Regions from separate parts of the Lysinibacillus sp. RS10 genome, predicted to be linked through region 2. Evidence: riboswitches for the same ligand, from Rfam matches in the RefSeq annotation. Region 2 holds a riboswitch; each other region holds the start of a gene.
What was found. A riboswitch is a leader RNA that binds a small molecule or an ion and turns the genes downstream of it on or off. The one in region 2 is predicted to bind thiamine pyrophosphate.
Positions count from the first base shown of each region.

Region 1 (6,851 bases), 2.3 Mb from region 2:
CAGTCGGAACGAAGATCAACTAATATACAGGTCTTATATTTTTAAAAATGTCATCTGCTACTTTTGGTGATGAGCCAAAAACAAAGAGCTGTCTCAAGTAATGAGACAGCTCTAGCCACTATTCTTCGTTTTTTTCCTCTAGCTTTTCAGGTTCTGGTTTTTCCTCTAGAAGTACGGATTCAGTCTTTTCCTCTTTGATTGGCAAAGATGGTTGCACAACACTTTTTTCAATATAGACTTTTTCATGAACAACTGTTGTGTCTGCAAAATAATCATGTAGACCTTGATTGTTCGGTAAAATGACTATAAGAATATATAGGGGCATAAAAATGTTGTTGATGATGCGCCCTATCCAATCACGGAATAACACATCTGACCAAGTCAGCTTCTCATGTTTTAACGAAATAACACGTAATCCAAATATCATTTTCCCTAAGGTTTGCCCAAAAAATTTCGTCATTAATACGAAATAGCTGTAATAAAAAATAGCGGATATAATCGAAATTGGTGCATACCACACTGTTTCGGATAATGACCAATCCATTATATAAAAAATCGGGTTAACAAGAATTCCGATTACCGCTGTAATAATGAATCCATCCAATAAAAATGCCCAAAAACGTATCCAAAAGCCTGCCGTTTTTAATGCATAATTTTCATTCGTAATTGGCTTATCAATTAGGAGGGCATTCTCCATAGAGGGTGAACCTTGCATAACAATTTCATGGTTTGTCATTGTACTCCCTCCTTAGTATTCGCCATATAAGTACATCATTTTTGGTGCTTTATATTCCGTCATAATTTTCATCAACATTTTTTCTTCTGCTGATGGACCAAACATTGATCCAATCTTCATACCGACATACGATTGCAAACCACCCACATCATATGAATACTCAAATAATTGTGCATCCTCTAAACCAAAGTCTTCACGTAATGCCGCAACTGTTGCTTCCTCATCACCAATGTCATCAATTAAGCCTGCTTCAAGAGCCTTCGTACCGCTAAGAATTCGACCATCGGCAACTTTTTTCACATCAGCTTCAGACATATTACGCCCTTCTTCAACAATATCAACAAATTCCTCATATGATTCATTAATCATATCTTGCATCATAGCACGTTCTTCCGGTGTCACTTCACGCATTGGACTAAGCATATCCTTATGTGCACCAGATTTAAATGTTTCATATTTAAAACCAACTTTTTCAGCTAGTTTTTGATAATTAATGGATTGCATAATGACACCAATCGAACCTGTAATTGTATCACGTTGTGCAAATATTTTATCTGCAGGTGCTGAAATGTAATAACCACCTGATGCTGCCATTGAATCCATAGAAACATAAATCGGAATTTGTCGCTCCTCTTTAATTTTTAAGAGCTTTTTATAAATTTCTGCTGATTCCTTTACACCGCCACCTGGTGTATTAACACTTAAGACGATGCCTTGAACAGTATCATCAGATAAAATATTATCTAATTGATCTAAGAAAAATTGATGATCATACGCAACTGGTTGCCATAATGTACTTGAGCCAACATCTTGAATCGTACCATCAACCTTTAAGTATGCAATACGTTTATCCATATTGCCGTCTTCTTTAATCTCTTCCATTACCGCTAAATTATCCCCAGCTACCATGCTATCAAAATTACCAAAGAAATCCGATTTAAAAATTGCAAATATGGTGTTAATCCCCAATGAAAATACTAATAAGACACCTGCAATTATTAAAGCAGCCCACCTTTTAACATTCATAAATTTCCGCCTCCTCATCACGTTATACGATTGACATTCTAATTTGTTTCATTTTTTTGCAACAATAGGAAAATGTTTTAACCTATTCAACCTATATTACATTACCTAAAATCATGAAAAAAATCAAAGTTCATAAAAAAAGTACGAACTTTGATTTTCTTCAACATAATTCCCCAGGAAATTATGATTGACTAATTTATTTATTTTTTTCTTGTTCACGCAATTCGACACGACGAATTTTGCCTGATGAAGTCTTTGGTAGCTCAGTTACAAATTCTATCGCACGAGGATATTTATAAGGTGCAGTTAAAGTCTTTACATGATTTTGTAGTTTTTTAATCAGTGCTGCATTACCAATTTCTCCATCACGGAGCACTACAAATGCCTTTACAATATTTCCGCGAACTTCATCTGGACTCGCAACAACAGCAGCTTCTTTAACTGCTGGATGCTTCAATAATGCATCTTCTACTTCAAATGGACCTATCGTATAGCCAGAAGATATTATGACATCATCTCCACGTCCTTCAAACCAAAAATAACCATCTTCATCTTTATATGCACGATCTCCGGTTATATACCAATCGCCTCTAAATTGTAGATTTGTACGTTCTGGATCATTTAAATATTTTTTAAATAACGCAGGTGTTTCACGATGTACAGCAATGTCTCCAACTTCTCCAATTGCAACTGCCTTTCCGAAATCATCGATAATTTCAACAGTATTCCCCGGAGTAGGTTTACCCATCGAGCCAATTTTAGCTTTCGTCCCTACCATTGTACCAACAAGTAATGTATTTTCTGTTTGTCCATAGCCATCTCGTACTTGTAAATTCAAAACCTCCGAAAATACTTTTATCACTTCGCTATTTAATGGTTCACCCGCTGACACAGCCTGACGGACTGTACTTAAATTGAAATCTTGTAAACTTTCAAGTGCTGCCATAAATCGATATTCGGTTGGTGTACAGCACAGAATATTAATCTTGAATTTTTCAAGGAGTGTAAGGTATGTTGTTGCATCAAAGTGACCTTTGTAGACAAATGCTGTTGCACCACTTCCTAATGTAGCGAGAAACGGACTCCAAATCCATTTTTGCCAGCCTGGAGCTGCTGTAGCCCAAACAATGTCACCTTCTTGAACACCTAACCAATTCGGTGCAGTTGTTCGTAAGTGTGCATAACCCCAGCTATGTGTATGTACCGCTGCCTTTGGATTTCCTGTTGTACCACTCGTATAAGCTAAAAATGCAATGTCAGTACTCTTAGTAGGTGTGGAGCTTATGTAGGTTGTTGGTTGGCTTTGCATTTTTTCAAACAACGGCTGCCAAGATTCATGTGCATGACCAATGACAAATTGCTGTATGCCTTGCGAATTTTTAACAGCATCAAATTGCTCAATATAAGGTTCAAATACAACAACGCCTTTTGCATTTGCGTGATTGATTCGATATTCAATATCCTTAGTTCTCAACATTTCTGAACTTGGTATAATCGTTAACCCAGCCTTCAAGGCTCCAAGATAAACGATATACGCTTCAACTGATCTTGGCACCATGACTAAAATAACATCACCTTTTGTTAGACCATGTGATGTAAATACATGAGCTGCCTGATTAGCCTTTTTAAGTAAACTAGCATATGTAATGTACTGAATTTCTTCGTTTTCGTTATAAACTATTAATGCGCATTTTGTAGAATCCTGTGCATATTTTTCGATTTCCTCTGAAATGTTATACCACTCTGGTGCGATTAAATCTTGTCGTTTCATGGCAAATGCCCCCTTTTGCTATGCTCATTATAAAACTCAAATTTCATCATTTTCAATGAAAGGCACTCTAATTTGTTAAAGTCATGACAACTATCATGCTCTGCTATATGGCATCAGTCACGTCTTCGTTCAAAAAACTCTCTATTGAATACTCAAGAAAAATATGGTACATTTTGGTCAACTAAAAGCATAATTGCAGGGGGACTCATTTAGAGTTGAGAAGGTAAAACCTGACCCTTTGAACCTGTTAGTTAATACTGACGTAGGGAGCAATTCACATCTAATTACTGATGAAAGGCTCTTTTACGTGTTTTTTCTGCACGAAAATGAGCCTTTTTTGCACGCTTACGTCCATCCAATAAGGAGGACATAAATTGATATTTCATACGATCCGTAAACGAAATCCACTTATTCATTGCATTACTAATTATGTTGTAGCTAATTTCCAAGCAAATGGCTTATTAGCAATAGGTGCTTCTCCAGTAATGGCCGATGACAGTCATGAGGTTGAAGAAATGGTCGCTATTGCCTCAGGCTTATTGATAAATATCGGTACCCTAAATAATCAGATGAAAGAATCTATGCTACTCGCAGGAAAAAAAGCTAATGCTCTGGGCATTCCCGTTGTTTTAGATCCTGTTGCTGCAGGTGCAACAACTTACCGTAAACAGACGGTACAACAATTATTGAAGGAAATTAAATTTGCAGCGATTCGTTGTAATATTGGAGAGCTCGCGGCGATTGCCAATGTAGACTGGCAACAAAAAGGCGTAGATAGTGGTACTGGTTCAATTTCTCTAGAAATTGAGGCAAAGCAAATAGCTAAACTCTACAATTGTATTGTTATTGTGACCGGTGAAAAGGATTTTATAACTGATGGCGAACATCAGCAATGGATAACAGGTGGAAATTCTCAAATGACAGAAGTCACCGGAACAGGTTGTTTATTAAGTGCAATTTGTTGCGCTGCCTACTCCGCAGGGAATGAACCATATAACCAAATAGTCGATGCATTATCGCTTTATAAAAAAGTGGCAGAACAAGCTTCTTCTTCCACAGATTACATTGGCGATTTTCAAATTACAGTATTGAATGAACTACATCGCCTTTCCAAGGATGGTGAAAAATAATGCATATTGTAACGACAATTGCTGGTTCAGATAGTGGTGGCGGCGCAGGCATACAGGCTGATTTAAAAACATTTCAGGAATTAAAGGTCTTTGGGACATCTGTTATTACAGCTTTGACTGCCCAGAACACACTTGGTGTATCCGATGTCTTACCAATTGAAGTTAGCTTTGTTGAAAAACAACTTAAAGCACTAATAGAGGATTTTTCAATTAGTGCTGTTAAAACAGGAATGCTATTTTCCTCAGAAATCATTCAATCAATCGCACGTATTTTAGCCGAAGTAAATATTCCGCTAATTGTTGATCCTGTGGCGAAAGCTTATTACAGCAAGAAGCAATTGTTGCATTATGTAGTTATTTACTTCCTTTAGCAACAATCGTTACACCAAACATACCTGAAGTTGAAACACTTACTGGAAGAAAAATCAAAACGTTTGCAGATATTCAAGACGCGGCACACACCCTATTACAAATGGGTGTACAATGTGTCATCATTAAAGGTGGTCATTTAACAGATAATGATTATGCAATTGATTATGTATTTTTTGAAGATGGACAATCATTTTCCATGCAGTCCTCGCGTATTGCAACAAAAAATACACATGGAACAGGCTGTACGTTCTCTGCCGCACTCACTGCTTTTATTGGACGAGGATTTTCTATAAAAGAAGCGATTGTGGAAGCCAAAAAATATATTCAATTAGCCATAACTTATGATTTATCGATTGGCAATGGTCATGGTCCAACAAATCATTTTGCTTATCAAAAATATAAGGAGTCGTGTGAGGTGATCATTCATGAAACGTGATAATTTACAGCTATATTTTATTATGGGTACAAGTAATGTTTTAATTCAAAAGCCATTAAACGTTCTAGAGAAGGCTTTACAATCTGGAATTACCATGTTTCAATTTCGTGAAAAAGGACCAAATACACTCACTGGGCAAGCCTATGAAAATTTTGCGCAAGAATGTCAAAAGCTCTGTCAACAGTATAAGGTTCCGTTTATTGTTAATGATGATGTAGAGCTTGCTGTGAAACTTGGTGCAGATGGTGTTCATATTGGACAAGAAGATTTGCCTGTGTCGATGGTACGTGAAAAAATTGGCAGCATGATTTTAGGTGTTTCTGTTCATTCACAAGCTGAATTACAAACTGCTCTACAATACGGTGCGGATTATGTAGGAATTGGTCCTATTTTTGCAACCTCTTCTAAAAAGGACGCCAAGCCACCTAGTGGGACAAAATTTTTACAGCAAGTTCGCATACAATACCCAGAACTCCCCATTGTTGCAATAGGAGGACTAAATTGCTCGAATGCCCCTACTGTATTTAAAGCTGGTGCAGATGGAATTGCTGTTATTTCTGCAATTTGTGAAAGTGAAGATATTTCAAATACAATCTCTAGACTTAAATCATTTTCAATATTGGATAAAAAAATCAAAATCTAAACAAACTAAAACCAGTGCCTTTTACGGTCACTGGTTTTAAGTTTAATAAATGCTAAGCACTTATTGGTTGTTGTTTGGCATACCTTTTAATTGAGATTCTGCCATTTGTACAAGACGTTTAGTGATTTCACCGCCAACGGAACCGTTAGCACGAGCTGAAGCGTCAGCCCCTAATTGAACACCAAATTCTTGTGCAATTTCGTATTTCATTTGATCTAGTGCTTGTTGTACACCAGGTACTGCAAGCTTGTTTGAACTGCGGTTGTTGTTTGAAGTCATGTCTCTCACCTCCTTGTGAATATAGAATGTGCGATATTAGATTTTTAATACGAAAATTTTATAGGTAAATTGTACCTCAGAAGGAAACCAACTAAAAAAGCCGACTCAAAATGCACTTTTGAGTCGGCTCGCAAATTTCTTCTATAGAAGATCTGCAAATTTATCTGCTTCTTGCTCTTTTTTCGGGAAAATATAGACCTCACGATTTTTCACTGCTCGTTCAATTAGTTCATCAAAATCCGAGAAGCTTTCATAATGCTCAACCTTTTCAAGCTTTGGTTTTGTTTTTGGACTTGCAGGAGTAAAAATTGTACAGCAATCTTCAAATGGCTGGATTGACGTTTCGTATGTGCCAATTTTCTCTGCAATATCGATAATTTCTAATTTATCAGATGAGATTAATGGGCGTAAAATTGGTGTGTTGGTTACGGCATTAATAGCTGTTAGGCTTTCAAGAG
Region 1 covers NZ_CP167122.1:1,107,875-1,114,725, reverse strand. The annotation lists gene ACB089_RS05740 (RDD family protein) at 119-736, opposite strand; gene sppA (signal peptide peptidase SppA) at 749-1,762, opposite strand; gene mbcS (acyl-CoA synthetase MbcS) at 1,959-3,533, opposite strand; TPP riboswitch at 3,721-3,819, shown strand; gene thiM (hydroxyethylthiazole kinase) at 3,908-4,663, shown strand; partial or broken gene thiD (bifunctional hydroxymethylpyrimidine kinase/phosphomethylpyrimidine kinase) at 4,663-5,471, shown strand; gene thiE (thiamine phosphate synthase) at 5,461-6,114, shown strand; gene ACB089_RS05710 (alpha/beta-type small acid-soluble spore protein) at 6,175-6,393, opposite strand; gene thiI (tRNA uracil 4-sulfurtransferase ThiI) at 6,535-6,851, opposite strand, start outside.
Region 1: another riboswitch for thiamine pyrophosphate. It lies ahead of thiM (hydroxyethylthiazole kinase); the one in region 2 lies ahead of ACB089_RS20200 (hypothetical protein).

Region 2 (6,851 bases):
TACTTGTCGTTTCCGCCCTTTTATTTTACGCTGCCGATGCCTTGAGTGCTGGTGGTGGAAAAAGTGGAAAAAATACATTAACGATCTTTAACTGGGGAGAATATATTGATCCTGATTTGCTAAAGCAATTTGAAAAAGAAACAGGTATTCATGTCATTTACGAGACGTTTGATTCCAATGAAGCGATGATGACAAAAATTAAACAAGGTGGTACGGCTTACGATATTGCAATACCTTCTGAATATATGATTGAAAAAATGAAGGAAGAAAACTTACTTATTCCTTTAGATAAAACAAAAATCCCGAATATAAAAAATATCGATCCTTATTTTTTAGACTTACCATTTGATGAAGATAACACATATTCCGTACCATATTTCTGGGGCACAGTTGGCGTTGTCTATAATCCTAAGCTTGTTGGCAATCTGGATTTCTCATCTTGGGATGACTTATGGGATCCTTCGTTAAAACGTAAAGTCTTTTTAGTAGACGGCGCACGTGAGGTAATCGGTATGGGCTTAAACAATCTTGGTTATTCACTTAATACTTTAAATGACCATGAGCTACGTGAAGCTACTGATAAACTCATTACGTTAGCACCAAATGTCAAAGCCATTATCGGGGATGAAATTACTCCGCTAATGATTAATAATGAAGCAGCTGTGGCACTCACTTGGTCTGGGCAAGCAGCCGACATGTTGTCAGAAAATGAAGAGCTAGACTTTGCTGTACCAAAGGAAGGTTCGAACTTATGGTTTGATAATATGGTCATTCCGAAAACGTCAAAAAATATTGATGGTGCACATGCCTTCATTAACTTTATGCTGAAAGCCGAAACAGGCGCTAAAAATGCTGATTTCGTAGGCTACTCTACTCCAAATATTGCAGCAATGAAATTAATGGATCCGAAAGTTGTATCTGATGAGCGTTTCTATCCTTCTGAAGAACAACGTAAAACATTAGAAGTTTATAAAAACTTAGGCCCTGATTACTTAGGCAAATATAATGAGCTGTTTTTAGAATTTAAAATGAGTATTCGATAACCTCTATCAATTATGCCTCGGCATAATTGCGTCAGGAATCGGCTTTGTGCTTAGGCCTGCACGAGGGCCGACACAATGTCGGTCATTTCGGTAATGCCACAGGACGTGGCGTTTTTACCGATGCAGGTCAGTTAGCCTAAAATCCTTTGTGAACTCGATTCCGTGACATCCGCCGGAGGCTTAACTTATTTCAGCAAATGTTTTCTGTAACGAAAGTGAAACGGCAGTTACAAATGTTTTCTGTTCCGAAAGCGTAGCGACAGGGACAGATGTTTAGACACCCGCTGAAAAGTAACTTAAACCCTTATTCATACCACCACCTATAAAAGTAGGCGACTCCTGCTGAAAGAAGTTAAAGCTGTTCTCACGTTACGAACGTCGAGAACAGCTTTTTGCTAGTTTAGATGAAAATAAATGCCCGACAGTCTTGCCGAAAAGTTCGCTATTCCCCCATCAGTGTTTGCTTCAAGGCTTGGCAGTCAGTTGACTGTGAACGTTCAGGAAGCTACAAATACCTCCCAAGGCTAAAGCAGTGAGGGTGATCAGTAGCCAATTCCCTTATTTCAGACTTCTAGTCAATAGCAAAGGTACAAGCCTTGTGGTAGACTGTAGTATATTTGATTAAAGAAGGGGGTATTCGATGACCCAGCAGAAGTCCAATAAGGCGGCTTTGTATATTTTAATGTTTAATATGTTTATCGCAATGGGGAGTATTGGAATTATTATTCCTGTTATGCCTGAGTATTTAAAACTATTTGGTGCCGCCGGACAAATTCTTGGCATGTTGATTGCAACGTTCGCCTTGGCTCAATTCGTATTTTCTCCAATTGCTGGGAATCTTTCGGATCAATATGGACGGAAAAATCTCATTATTTTCGGTCTTATAGTTACAGGACTTGCCCAAATTGGTTTCGGGCTTTCTACAGATGTGTGGATGCTCTTCTTGGCACGCTTTTTAGGTGGCGTTGGCTCTGCATTTGTTGCCCCACCTATCATGGCTTTTGTGGCAGATGTTACAACGTATGAAGAACGTGGTAAAGGAATGGGCATGCTAGGTGCATCAATGTCTCTAGGCTTTATGATTGGACCAGGTATCGGTGGATTCCTATCAAAAGTTAGTTTACATTTCCCATTCTATACTGCTGGAGTTGCAGCGATCTTAGCAGCTATTTTATCGTTGTTTTTATTACCTTCCAAGAAACCAAATACAGCGCAAAAAATGCAGAAGCAAGACAACCTTGCAAAGCAAATGGTTCGTTCAGTTCAAATGCCTTACTTTGTAATGCTCGTTATCATGCTTGTATTCTCATTCGGAATTGCTAACTTCCAAACAACATTATCGTTATTTGTTACAGAAAAGTTCAATTACACACCTACAGATATCGCTATTATCTTAGTTGTAGGTGGTGCTTTTGGTGTTGTTGTACAAATGTTTGTTATTACACCACTGTTTAATCGCTTCGGCGAAATGAAAGTAGTGTTAGTTAATTTATTTATTGCAGCCGTATCAATTTTCTTAATTTTATTTGTGTCTGGCTTTGCGCTTATTTTAGTTGTAACGACAATCTTCTCTACAGCTACGACATTGATTCGTCCAGCTGTCAACACATTGATTTCGAAGCTTGCTGAGACGGAACAAGGCTTTGCGGCTGGTCTGAACAATGCATATATGAGCCTTGGTAATATGATTGGTCCTGCATTAGCAGGTATATTATTCGATTGGAATATGAACAGTCCTTATATTTTCGGAGCTATTATTTTAATGGCCTGCTTCTTCCTTGCCCTTATTTGGACGATGAAAAAAGCACCACACCTGTTGCATCCTGATACAAAATAGGCAGAAAAGCTATTGACTATTTTTGGTAGTATGCTACATTATTATGTGAAAAGATAGAATTAAATTTTTTTATTACCACTAGGGGAGTCTTTAAAAGGCTGAGACGTATATGATCATATACGGACCCTTTGAACCTGATCTAGTTCACACTAGCGGAGGGAAGTGGCGACACTTGCTTTTTAATATGTAAATGCAAGGCCGCTTCCTATTGTTTTTAGGAAGCGGCTTTTTTTTGTAAGTTTACCTTAAGAATGCTCGCCAATCTAGCAACATTATTTCCAAGGTTACCGGCGCAACTCGCGGTTTTAGCGGCGATGTTCTCTTGGTTACCGGCGGAATTCACAGTTTTAGCGGCGATGTTCTCTTGGTTACCGGCGCAACTCGCGGTTTTAACGGCGCCATTCTCTTGATTACCGGCGCAACTCGCGGTTTTAGCGGCGATGTTCTCTTGGTTACCGGCGGAATTCACAGTTTTAGCAGCGATGTTCTCTTGGTTACCGGCTCAACTCGCGGTTTTAGCGGCGATGTTCTCTTGGTTACCGGCGCATCTCGCGGTTTTAGCGGCGATGTTCTCTTGGTTACCGGCGCATCTCGCGGTTTTAGCGGCGATGTTCTCTTGGTTACCGGCGCATCTCGCGGTTTTAGCGGCGATGTTCTCGGTTTTACCGGCGGAATTCACAGTTTTAGCGGCGATGTTCTCTTGGTTACCGGCGGAACTCACCGTTTTAGCGGCGATGTTCTCTTGGTTACCGGCTCAACTCGCGGTTTTAGCGGCGATGTTCTCGGTTTTACCGGCGGAACTCACCGTTTTAGCGGCGATGTTCTCTTGATTACCGGCGCAACTCGCGGTTTTAGCGGCGATGTTCTCGGTTTTACCGGCGGAACTTCAAATTTACCGGTATTAACAATTAAATTCATATTTCAAAGGAGTAGAAATTATGTCAATCCGAAAATTAACAATCATGGCCTTATTAGTAGCAATTGCCGTAGCAGGTTCTACCTTCGTTTCAATACCAACTGGAATTGCGCGTGCCTATCCTGTACAGCATGCCATTAATGTCATTGGCGCTATCATTCTTGGACCAGTGCCAACCGTTATGGTCGCCTTTGTCACAGCCATTATTCGTATTCTAGCAGGCACAGGTTCATTATTAGCCATACCTGGCAGCGTCATTGGTGCTTTGTGTGCAGCTCTTGCCTATAAATACAGCGGCAAGATGTGGCTAGCTGGTGTCGGTGAAATATTCGGGACAGGAATTATTGCCTCACTCATTGCAGTGCCCTACGCTCATTTATTAATGGGGACATCTGTGGCAGCATTATTTTTTATGCCAGCCTTTCTAACATCAAGTACGATTGGTGCTATCTTAGGCCTTGTCGTAGCTAGCAATTTGCGTAAGACTATATTTGTAACTAACCTTAACACTCTGCTTAAATAATATTTATGGCAATTTAAAAACGTTACTTCCTTAATGGCAATTAATTAAGAAAGTAACGTTTTAATCCAACTAAATTCACCCATACTTTAACGGCAATCCCATTTCATGAGCAATTAATAGAAAGTCTTTTTTGCTTATTTCAAAATGACCAAATCTGAATTTATAACCATATTTCGATTTATCTTCTACAAATTCTAAATAATCTAAGATCCTTTTTATCGGTACAGACTTTGCATCTTTATAAAAGTCTATATCTCTTCTAAAAGGAATAAAATTTTCTGTCATTTGGAACTCATATATTCGCTCATCCTTTATTCTTCCAATTGCGGTAAAGGCTCTTACAGGTTCATTACCATCTAAACTGTTTTTAGGAGAATAATATATAATCCAGTCTCCTTTTTTCATTCGTTTCAAAGGTCTTTCTTTACCATGACACAACTGGCCGAATCCTCCCTCAACCCCCTTTTGCACATGATTAAGAGATACCACGCCAATCCAATATTTCGGGTCTCTTTCAGTCGTAGGATATAGTGACATAGCTTCCACCTCCTTTTATTTTGGCGAACGATTTTCATATACTTTTTTCAATATGCTTTTCAATTGCTCTTGTTCTTCCAATGAAAGTACATCTAAAACATCATTCTCAGAAATTGAAAGGATCTTCAATAATTCTTCTGCCACATTTTCTCCCTGTTCTGTAAGGCATATTAGATTCTCTCTTCTATTTTCTTGATTTTTCTCTCTATAAACATATTGTCTTTCTTCTAGATCATCGATAAAAAAGCGGACACTGTTTTTATCTATTTTTAAAATCTGCCCTATTTGAATTTGGCTAAGTTTTTTTTCTTTTACAAGAATCATTATTCCAACTTCTCTGGATTTCATTTGATATTTTTCGCTAATATATGTCTCGAGATTTTCCTCTAGAGCCTCCGCTAACTTAAAACTTAGAAAACCAAAAGAATTCATAATATTGGTCATGTTAACTCCTCCAACATATATAATAGTATTTAAAAATGATAGTAATATTTTATTACTATCATTAATTATTACATTAAATCCCATTAATAACAAGATTAATTTCGCTTTTCATGATTTTACAAGCAAAAAAAACGACAGCTCATTGCTAAAAAAGCAACGAACCATCGTTTTAAATTATTAAGGTCGTTTTTTCATGCCCTTTAATAGCTGGGCAACGTTTGTGTCTTCTGCCTGTATTGTTTTTTCCTCTACAATCTGCTCTTTCTTACTTGGCCTTGTTAGGAATCTCCATCCAAAGCGTCGAATGGTAATATCGATGAAGAATAGTAGCATACCTGCTAATAGAAGCCATGTTGCAATATTTTGACGTTCCGCACCTTTTTTACTAAACTCACGGAATACTTCGTTCGGCTCTTTCAAAACGGAGCCGCCTGTTTGCTTCGTCAATTCTTCTACTAGCTTATCATTCACTGGACGTAATTCATATTCAGCACTATAAGGGACACTTAAGCCCGCCTGGTAAATAGCCTTTTCTTCATCTGCAATACGGAAGAAGATCAGACCTGGTTCTGCTTGTACGACTGCTCGAACTTGTGATGCTGAAATTGTTTCAAGCTGTGTTTCAAGTTCTTCACCAGCTTCATTGACAGCAACAATATCTAAAAATGCCGCTTCATTTGTTGGGTCCGTGATGACAAATGAACCGTCTGACTCTAGACGTACATCATAGGCAACATCGTTATAGCTTGGTAGCATTTGTGAAATAAGCGTTTGCCAAAATGTGCCCCAATTCTGCCATCTCGCCCAATCTCCTGTCCATTTTCCAGTCGAATCAGAAGTAAAGGCGAATGTTTTGCCAAGACCATATTGCCACTGTGCTAGCACTGGATCTTCCTTCTCACTTTCCGCAATAACAGTAGCTCCCTGTTTTGCTGTCGTGCCAATATAAGCATTCATTTGAGGTACACCATTCGCAAACAGCGTATTCCATTCAGATGCATTATAAATAGTTGGATAGAATGGGTTATCCTCAATATATGTGCGTGAAATCATTGCCGTTTCACGAGATAAAATAGATGGAATCGTCTGCTCATCAACAACATCGTAGAAACGCCCACTTCCCATTTCACTAAGCGCTTCCAGTAAATTAGCATCTGCATCCTGACCAATTGCAACCGTCGATAGTGTAATGCCTCTGTCTTTGCCTTCAGCAATTAAATCCTCATAATTCCCTGACTGTGACTGACCATCCGTTAAGAGAATAATATGCTTACGCTGTAGCTTTAAATCAGCTAGGTTTTCATAGGCTTTAGCAAGTGATCCATATATTTCTGTACCACCACCTGGCGTTACAGATAAAATCGTGTCCACAGCTTCTTCCTTTTTGCCAAGTGGTCCTGTCTCAATAATTTCCCAAGGTCGGTCATCAAAAGCAATAAACCCGAGCGTATCCTCATCTCGTAGCATTTCGACTGAACGAGCGGCCGCCTCCTTAGCCAGCTCTAACTTCGCTCCAGACATACTTCCTGAGCGATCAAGCACAATCACAAG
Region 2 covers NZ_CP167122.1:3,972,612-3,979,462, forward strand. The annotation lists gene ACB089_RS20190 (PotD/PotF family extracellular solute-binding protein) at 1-1,043, shown strand, start outside; gene ACB089_RS20195 (MFS transporter) at 1,684-2,880, shown strand; TPP riboswitch at 2,951-3,058, shown strand; gene ACB089_RS20200 (hypothetical protein) at 3,321-3,710, shown strand; gene thiW (energy coupling factor transporter S component ThiW) at 3,819-4,319, shown strand; gene ACB089_RS20210 (EVE domain-containing protein) at 4,395-4,856, opposite strand; gene ACB089_RS20215 (MarR family winged helix-turn-helix transcriptional regulator) at 4,872-5,300, opposite strand; gene ACB089_RS20220 (VWA domain-containing protein) at 5,478-6,851, opposite strand, start outside.

Region 3 (6,851 bases), 1.7 Mb from region 2:
ATCCTAACCTTTACATCCTATTTCATGAAAATAAACGGTCAATCTTCGTTAGAAATCTCAAATCGTTTTCCTGTAATATTTGCACCTTTTAATGCTAGTTATGTGATTTGGATTGTGATTTACATGTTACTTGGTTATTGGTTAGTCATGAATATTAAAAAGACAACTATTAAACAGACTGTTCTCTTTAGTAGCATATGTATCATGCAGGCGTTAACAATTGTTGTTTGGCATCACGAACTATTTATCGTGACAATCGCTAGTATGTTTATTTTAGTACTGTATTTATTTTTGTTGTACAATACGTATCCTCTCAGCGATAACTCACCTTCAGGTCGTATACCCTTCTCGATTTACTTGGCATGGGTTACATTTATACTAATGACTAACGTAAGCTTTACGCTAACATCTTATCAATGGAACGGTTTTGGCCTTAGTAATCCACTTTGGGCAGTTATTTTACTGACAATCGGAGTCGCAATAGCGCTACATATTCGATTCCACCATTTTGATATTATGTATCCAAGTGTATTTATCTGGTCCTATGTTGGAGTCGCATTACATAATGGTTTGGATGAGCTACTTGTGACAACGGCAGCCTTATTTTTATGTGGCGTGCTACTTGTCGGTATATTATTTATTAAAAAAAATCCTGCCTACCAAAAATAAATTGGTTTGCAGGATTTTTAGTCTTTACATAACTAAGTATATTATTCTTCATCTAATGTTGTTAAGATGATTGGTTTATCCTTTGTAACGATAATGGAATGCTCAATTTGGGCAACTAATGATTTGTCTGGCGTAACGAATGTCCAGCCATCACCAGCTTCGACAATATGCTCCGCTTTAGCTGAGATGAAGGGCTCGACTGCAAGCACCATACCCTCTTTCATAATTGTAGAATCCCATGCATCATAATAGTTTAAAATATGATTTGGCTCATCGTGTAACGAACGACCTAAACCGTGACCTGTTAGGTTCATAATCACTGTTAAATCATTGGCATATGCTTCACGTTCAACAGCTTTTCCGATTTGGTTTAGTTTTGAACCAGCTTTTACTTTTGTCATTGCACGATCAAAAGCACTTTTAGCTACACGACACAGTTTTTCTTTATCTTCACAGCCTTCACCAACTACAAATGAAATGCCCGTATCTGCAAAGTAGCCATTTAATGAACCAGATACATCAATGTTTACGATATCTCCCTCTTCAATCACACGTTTACCTGGAATACCATGTGCTACTTCCTCATTCACACTAATACATGTGTATCCTGGGAAATCATATTCCCCTTTAGGTCCAGAAATTGCTCCTGCCTCAGCAAACATATGGCCTGCAATTTCATCTAGTTCAAGTGTTGTTACACCTGGTTTTGTAGCTGCCTTCATTGCTTCACGAATTTCAGCACAAATACGGCCGATTTTTTTAAAGGCTTCAATCTCTTCTTGCGTTTTTACGATCATTTTTAACGTCCCTTTCATCTAATATCTATTCATTAATATAACATAACTTTTTATACAAAAAACGCTAAACGCTTTAATTATTATATGCCATCTTAAATTGTAAAGTGCTAAAAAACAGGCTCATCATCTTAACGTGTGGTTGATTTCCGTTCCGACTGGGCGCTTTCCTAGGGGCGTTCAGTCGGAACGAAGATCAACTTATATACATTGTATACTTTTCAACAAATGTCATCCCTAACTGGCAAAAAAAACCCTCCACTCATGTGAAGGGCATAATAATTATGATTTTCGTTGCATTAATTGAGGAGCTGCTGTAAATAACAGGACTCCGACAATTGCTGTTAAAACCGTTGCTGGCAGCATATATGTACCATTATAGATGATTGAATAAATCCATGCATTTTGATCGCCAGCATACTCTGAGAAAAACACAGCGCCAGCAGTTGTATGTGCAGCATAACGTAAAAACCCTGCGAATACAGTTCCTAAAATAATATAAAGCGCCATTTTTGTTTTGTTTAAATTTTTAGCAGCTTCAAGCACTGGTTGGCGAACAACAGCCGCTAAACCAACTACTGTGAAGGCAACACCATAATCGAGTAATCCTTGAAGCCAATGTACAATTGTAGCACCAAACATTGTCTGCATAACACCAATTAGTAAGCCCGTTGTTAGCCCTGGAATAAGGCCCCAACGGAATGCTATTAAAATAATTGGCACCATCACTAGGCTAACAGAGCCACCTTGTGCCCATACTTTAAAGGAAACTTGATCGAGCACAAGGCCAATCGCTGCGAATATCGCAATTTCCACAAGCATTAATAATCGTTTATTGTCCATATTATTCTCTCCTTTGTTCCGATGTAGGATACAAGAGAAGGAATAGAAATGCGCTGATATGTCCCTATCTGACATCAATAGCTTTCATCTTCATTCGGCACGCTTTCGGCTGAATAAAGAAAAACGATGTCAGGACAGAGCCTCACATCGTAAAAGTGTCAGTTTCTATCCACATCCCTACGCAAGCGTTAACTTACAGGTTCAAAGAGTCAAGGCATTACGTGCCCAGTCTCAGCTGACATCATCAGCTCCCCTTGTGGTCGTTACATCTAAATTATTCGAACAACCTCATTGTACGAAAACATGGTGATGATTACAACCTCTTCCAACTTTTTTTTTGAAACTTTGCCGCTTTTCATGCGTAAATATATAAAAAGGAGGTACAACTATGGAGAACCAAAAAACTTTATCTGCCTTTAGTTATCTCAGTATTTTTTTCGCACCTGTTATTGTGCCATTAGTAGTGTACTTTGTTTCAAAAGATGACTCCGTAAAGAAAAACTCTATCCGAGCACTTATATCACATTTAATTCCATTCGTGTTTGGAATTATCTTCTTTGCCGTCTTTGTTTTCTCAACCTTATCATTGAACAATTTTGACTCGAACTCAGACAGCACTACGTTTCTTATCATCTGGTTTGCTTCAATGGCAATTTACTTACTCATCACTCTAGGAATCGTCATTTGGAATATTGTTCAAGCCGTTCGCGTTATTCGATAAGTTTCATTACGGTATTTAACGGGTAGTACTAATAGTCAAAGGAGCTGTTATTTTTATGAAAGTATCTAAAGTTGTTAAAACCGCCGTAAAATTAGCACCTATCGTGATCCCGATTGTAAAAAAAGTAATCGCTACAAAGAAAGCAACGACTAATCACTCCAAAAACATCTATAAATAGGGTTAATAACAAGAATCTGCTTACTTTTTTCAGCAGATTCTTTATTTTTCGCTAATTAACAGTTCGCTATCTTCTATATGGCACTGTAAAATAAAATTTAGCAATACACATGAGGAGCTGTTTATGATAAATACCGAAAAACAATTAATGAGCTTGGTTAACGCTGCGCAGGTCCTAACCTCAACACTCGATATAGACCAAGTGTTAGAAAAACTTATTAGTGAAGTACTCCATGTGATTAAAGGTGCTGATGCAGGTGTGCTGTTTATGTTAAATACAGAAACAAATCGTTTAATTGCTAAGCATGCTATTGGTTATGATCTAGCTTACTTGAAGAAAATTCACCTTGCCTCAAATGAAGGGATGACTGGAAAAGTATTCTCTCAAAAAAAGGCATTTAGATTCCACTCTAGCGATGATGTAACTGAAAACATGGCCGATTTATTTCCACAGTATGAAGAAAACTATACAAAAGCAGTCGGTGATTTTACTTACCCGAAAAGTGCTGTTTGTGCTCCGCTTCTTGATAAAAGTAATTCATGTATAGGCGTGTTAACGATTGTTAACTTTTCAGGAGATACACAGTTTGAGAATAGTGATTTAACAATGCTACAAGCATTTGCAAATCAGTCCTCGATTGCCATCGAAAACGCAAAATTATTTACTCAAAATGAGCGTTCTAAACGTATTTATAATGCTTTAACACGTGTCTCTTTAACACGAGGCCGACTAAACGAAATGATTGATACACTCGCTTCCTTACTAGGACAGTCTGTAGCTATTATCACTGATTTTTACGATTTACTTGTCGCATCTTCTTCAACAGCAAAGCTTGCAACCGAAATTTTAAAAGAGCAAGAATCAGAGCATCTTCATACAGTTGTTCAGCAGTGCGTGCGACATCAAGTACATATACCCATCAACCATGAAATGTATGTAAGCTATTTGTTTCCCATCCATATAGAGCGGGGTGTTATAGGAATACTGTTGATTGTTATGGATCACCATTTACAGATGGATCCTCTAGATTTATTCGCAGTAGAACAGGCAAGTGCTCTTTTCGCCTTACAATTAGCAGAGGAGGAAAAGGAGCTTGAAATTTCTTTTAAATATGATGGTTATTTGTTACAACAGCTACTAAACTTGAATTTTAATGCCTTTTATAAACGCCAAGAAGCCCAACAAGCTACCCATTATTTATGTGCTACTCTACAGCTTGAAGGAAGTAAGTATGGTGTTGCTCAAACTAAAAAAAAGCAGCAACAATTTAGTAAGCTGCTCTATCGTTTAACACGTTTATTTTCCTTACCAGTTTTCATCTCAGAACATGATTCGCACTACCATTTTTTATTTATGAACAATCTAAGAGAACCAGTTGAACAATTTAAAGAAAGCATTCAACATTTCTTCAAGCTCCTCGATCAGGATTCTAAAAAGTACAATTCACTTTCGTTTATGGTTGGCCTTGGGAGACACTTCGACTCAATTGAAAATATCTCCAGTTCTTACCGGGACTCAAAAAAGTGCATAGACTATTTACAAACACTCGAACAAGCACCGTTCATTTTATCCTACGATAAGCTTGGACCTTACACCCTTTTCTTAAATAACGACCCACAGGAAATGGCAGAATATGTAGAGATGAAACTTGGACCCATTATCAAATATGACAAACAGCATAAAACTGATTTGTTATATACATTAAAGGTATTTTTCGAGAATAATCAGAATCGCAAACAAACAGCCGAGGCATGCTTTGTACACCTAAACACCATCAAATATAGACTTCAGACAATTTTTTCATTGATAGAAATTGATGAACAAAACGGGAAAACTATGTTTGAATTAAATCTCGCAATCTATATGCTTTCCTACTTACAGAACGCAAAGTTGGCCAAAACAGACAAAGTGTAGTTCTTATCTTTGTCTGTTTTTACATAGTATTTTATTAGTATTCATTGTTATACTAAACCATACTTGTTGAATTTTCAGAATATTTGTATTAAGCAAGGGGGGCTTAACAGGAATGGAAATGTGGAGTTTGTTTACGATTATTGCTTCACTGGCTTTATTAATTTTTCTAGCACTACGTGGTTTCAGTATCATTATTATTGCGCCAATTGCCAGTTTAATCGTCATCATTTTAAATCAAATGCCTATTTTAGATTCACTACAGGACAACTATATGAGCGGGTTCATAAACTTTATGAAAAATTACTACCTCATCTTCTTATTTGCCGCAATTTTCGGTAAATTTATGGATGATAGTGGCGCTGCTCGTGCAATAGCAGAAAAACTTTTAAATATTATGGGACGTCATAGTAAATTTAACGCGCTAATGGCAGTCGTCATCATTTGTGCTTTTTTAACATTAGGTGGCATTAATACATACGTTGTTATTTTCGCTATTTTACCAATTGCTAAGCCATTATTTAAAGCTATGAATATACCTTGGCATCTATTTACAGGAGCATTTTTCTTTGGCATGGCAACCTTTACGATGACTATGCTTCCTGGTTCACCATCTGTACAAAACATTATCCCAACGAAATATTTAGGTACAACAGCTACTGCAGCACCGGTTGTTGGGATTGTTGCTACGATTACTATTATTCTTTTTAATTGCTTCTATTTAAAACGTCAATTGTCTAAATCTGAGGCGCGTGGTGAAACTTATGAAAATATGAAAAATCCAGAAAAACAGGATTCAAAAGCTTTTGAGGCAAGCGAGAGAAAATTACCACCTTTTATCTTAAGTATTTTGCCACCAATCTTCTTAATTGTTACATTAAACGTCTTTAAAGTAGATATTCTCTACACATTAATGCTTACAGTACTTGTTTCCATCATTATCTTTTGGAAATACATAGACAACAAATTACAAGCAATTAATGTAGGAGCAACAAATACCGTTTTACCTATCGTCAATACAAGCGCTGATGTTGGTTACGGCACCGTTATTGCAGCGACAGCTGGTTTTGGGGTAATAACAGAAATGCTGGCCAACATACCAGGAAGTCCTTTAATTTCTCTTTATGTCGCTATTGCGGCACTTGCAGGGATTACCGGTACTGCCTCTGGTGGACTTGGAATTGCGATGGAAACACTGGCTCAAACTTATTTAGATCTAGGTATTAATCCAGAGGCACTTCATCGCATTGCGACAATTGCCTCCGGTAGTTTAGATTCATTACCACACAATGGTGCCGTTATTACTGTACTGGCAGTTATAGGTTTAACACATAAAGATGCCTACAAACATATATTTTTCGTTTCAGTAATTGGGCCTCTTGTGGCGGCAATTCCTGCATTAATTGCTGCGATCTTAATTTATTCGTAAATATTAATTAAACAGTAGGAGATGAACAAACATGAAAGTCTCACTTTTCGCAACATGTTTAGTAGATATGTTTCAAACAAATGTGGGCAAAGCAACTGTAGAACTTCTAGAACATCTTGGCTGTGAAGTCATATTTCCAAAAGGGCAAATTTGCTGCGGGCAACCTGCCTACAACTCCGGCTATGTTAAAGAAGCAAAGGAAGCAATGAAAAACATGATAACAGCATTTGATAATGCTGAATATATTGTCTGTCCTTCTGGTTCTTGTGCTTATATGTTCCGCGAATATGAAAAAGTTTTTGCAGA
Region 3 covers NZ_CP167122.1:544,327-551,177, reverse strand. The annotation lists gene ACB089_RS02795 (hypothetical protein) at 1-669, shown strand, start outside; gene map (type I methionyl aminopeptidase) at 711-1,466, opposite strand; gene thiT (energy-coupled thiamine transporter ThiT) at 1,746-2,306, opposite strand; TPP riboswitch at 2,464-2,571, opposite strand; gene ACB089_RS02780 (DUF4870 domain-containing protein) at 2,695-3,027, shown strand; gene ACB089_RS02775 (helix-turn-helix domain-containing protein) at 3,329-5,119, shown strand; gene ACB089_RS02770 (GntP family permease) at 5,232-6,545, shown strand; gene ACB089_RS02765 ((Fe-S)-binding protein) at 6,577-6,851, shown strand, end outside.
Region 3: another riboswitch for thiamine pyrophosphate. It lies ahead of thiT (energy-coupled thiamine transporter ThiT); the one in region 2 lies ahead of ACB089_RS20200 (hypothetical protein).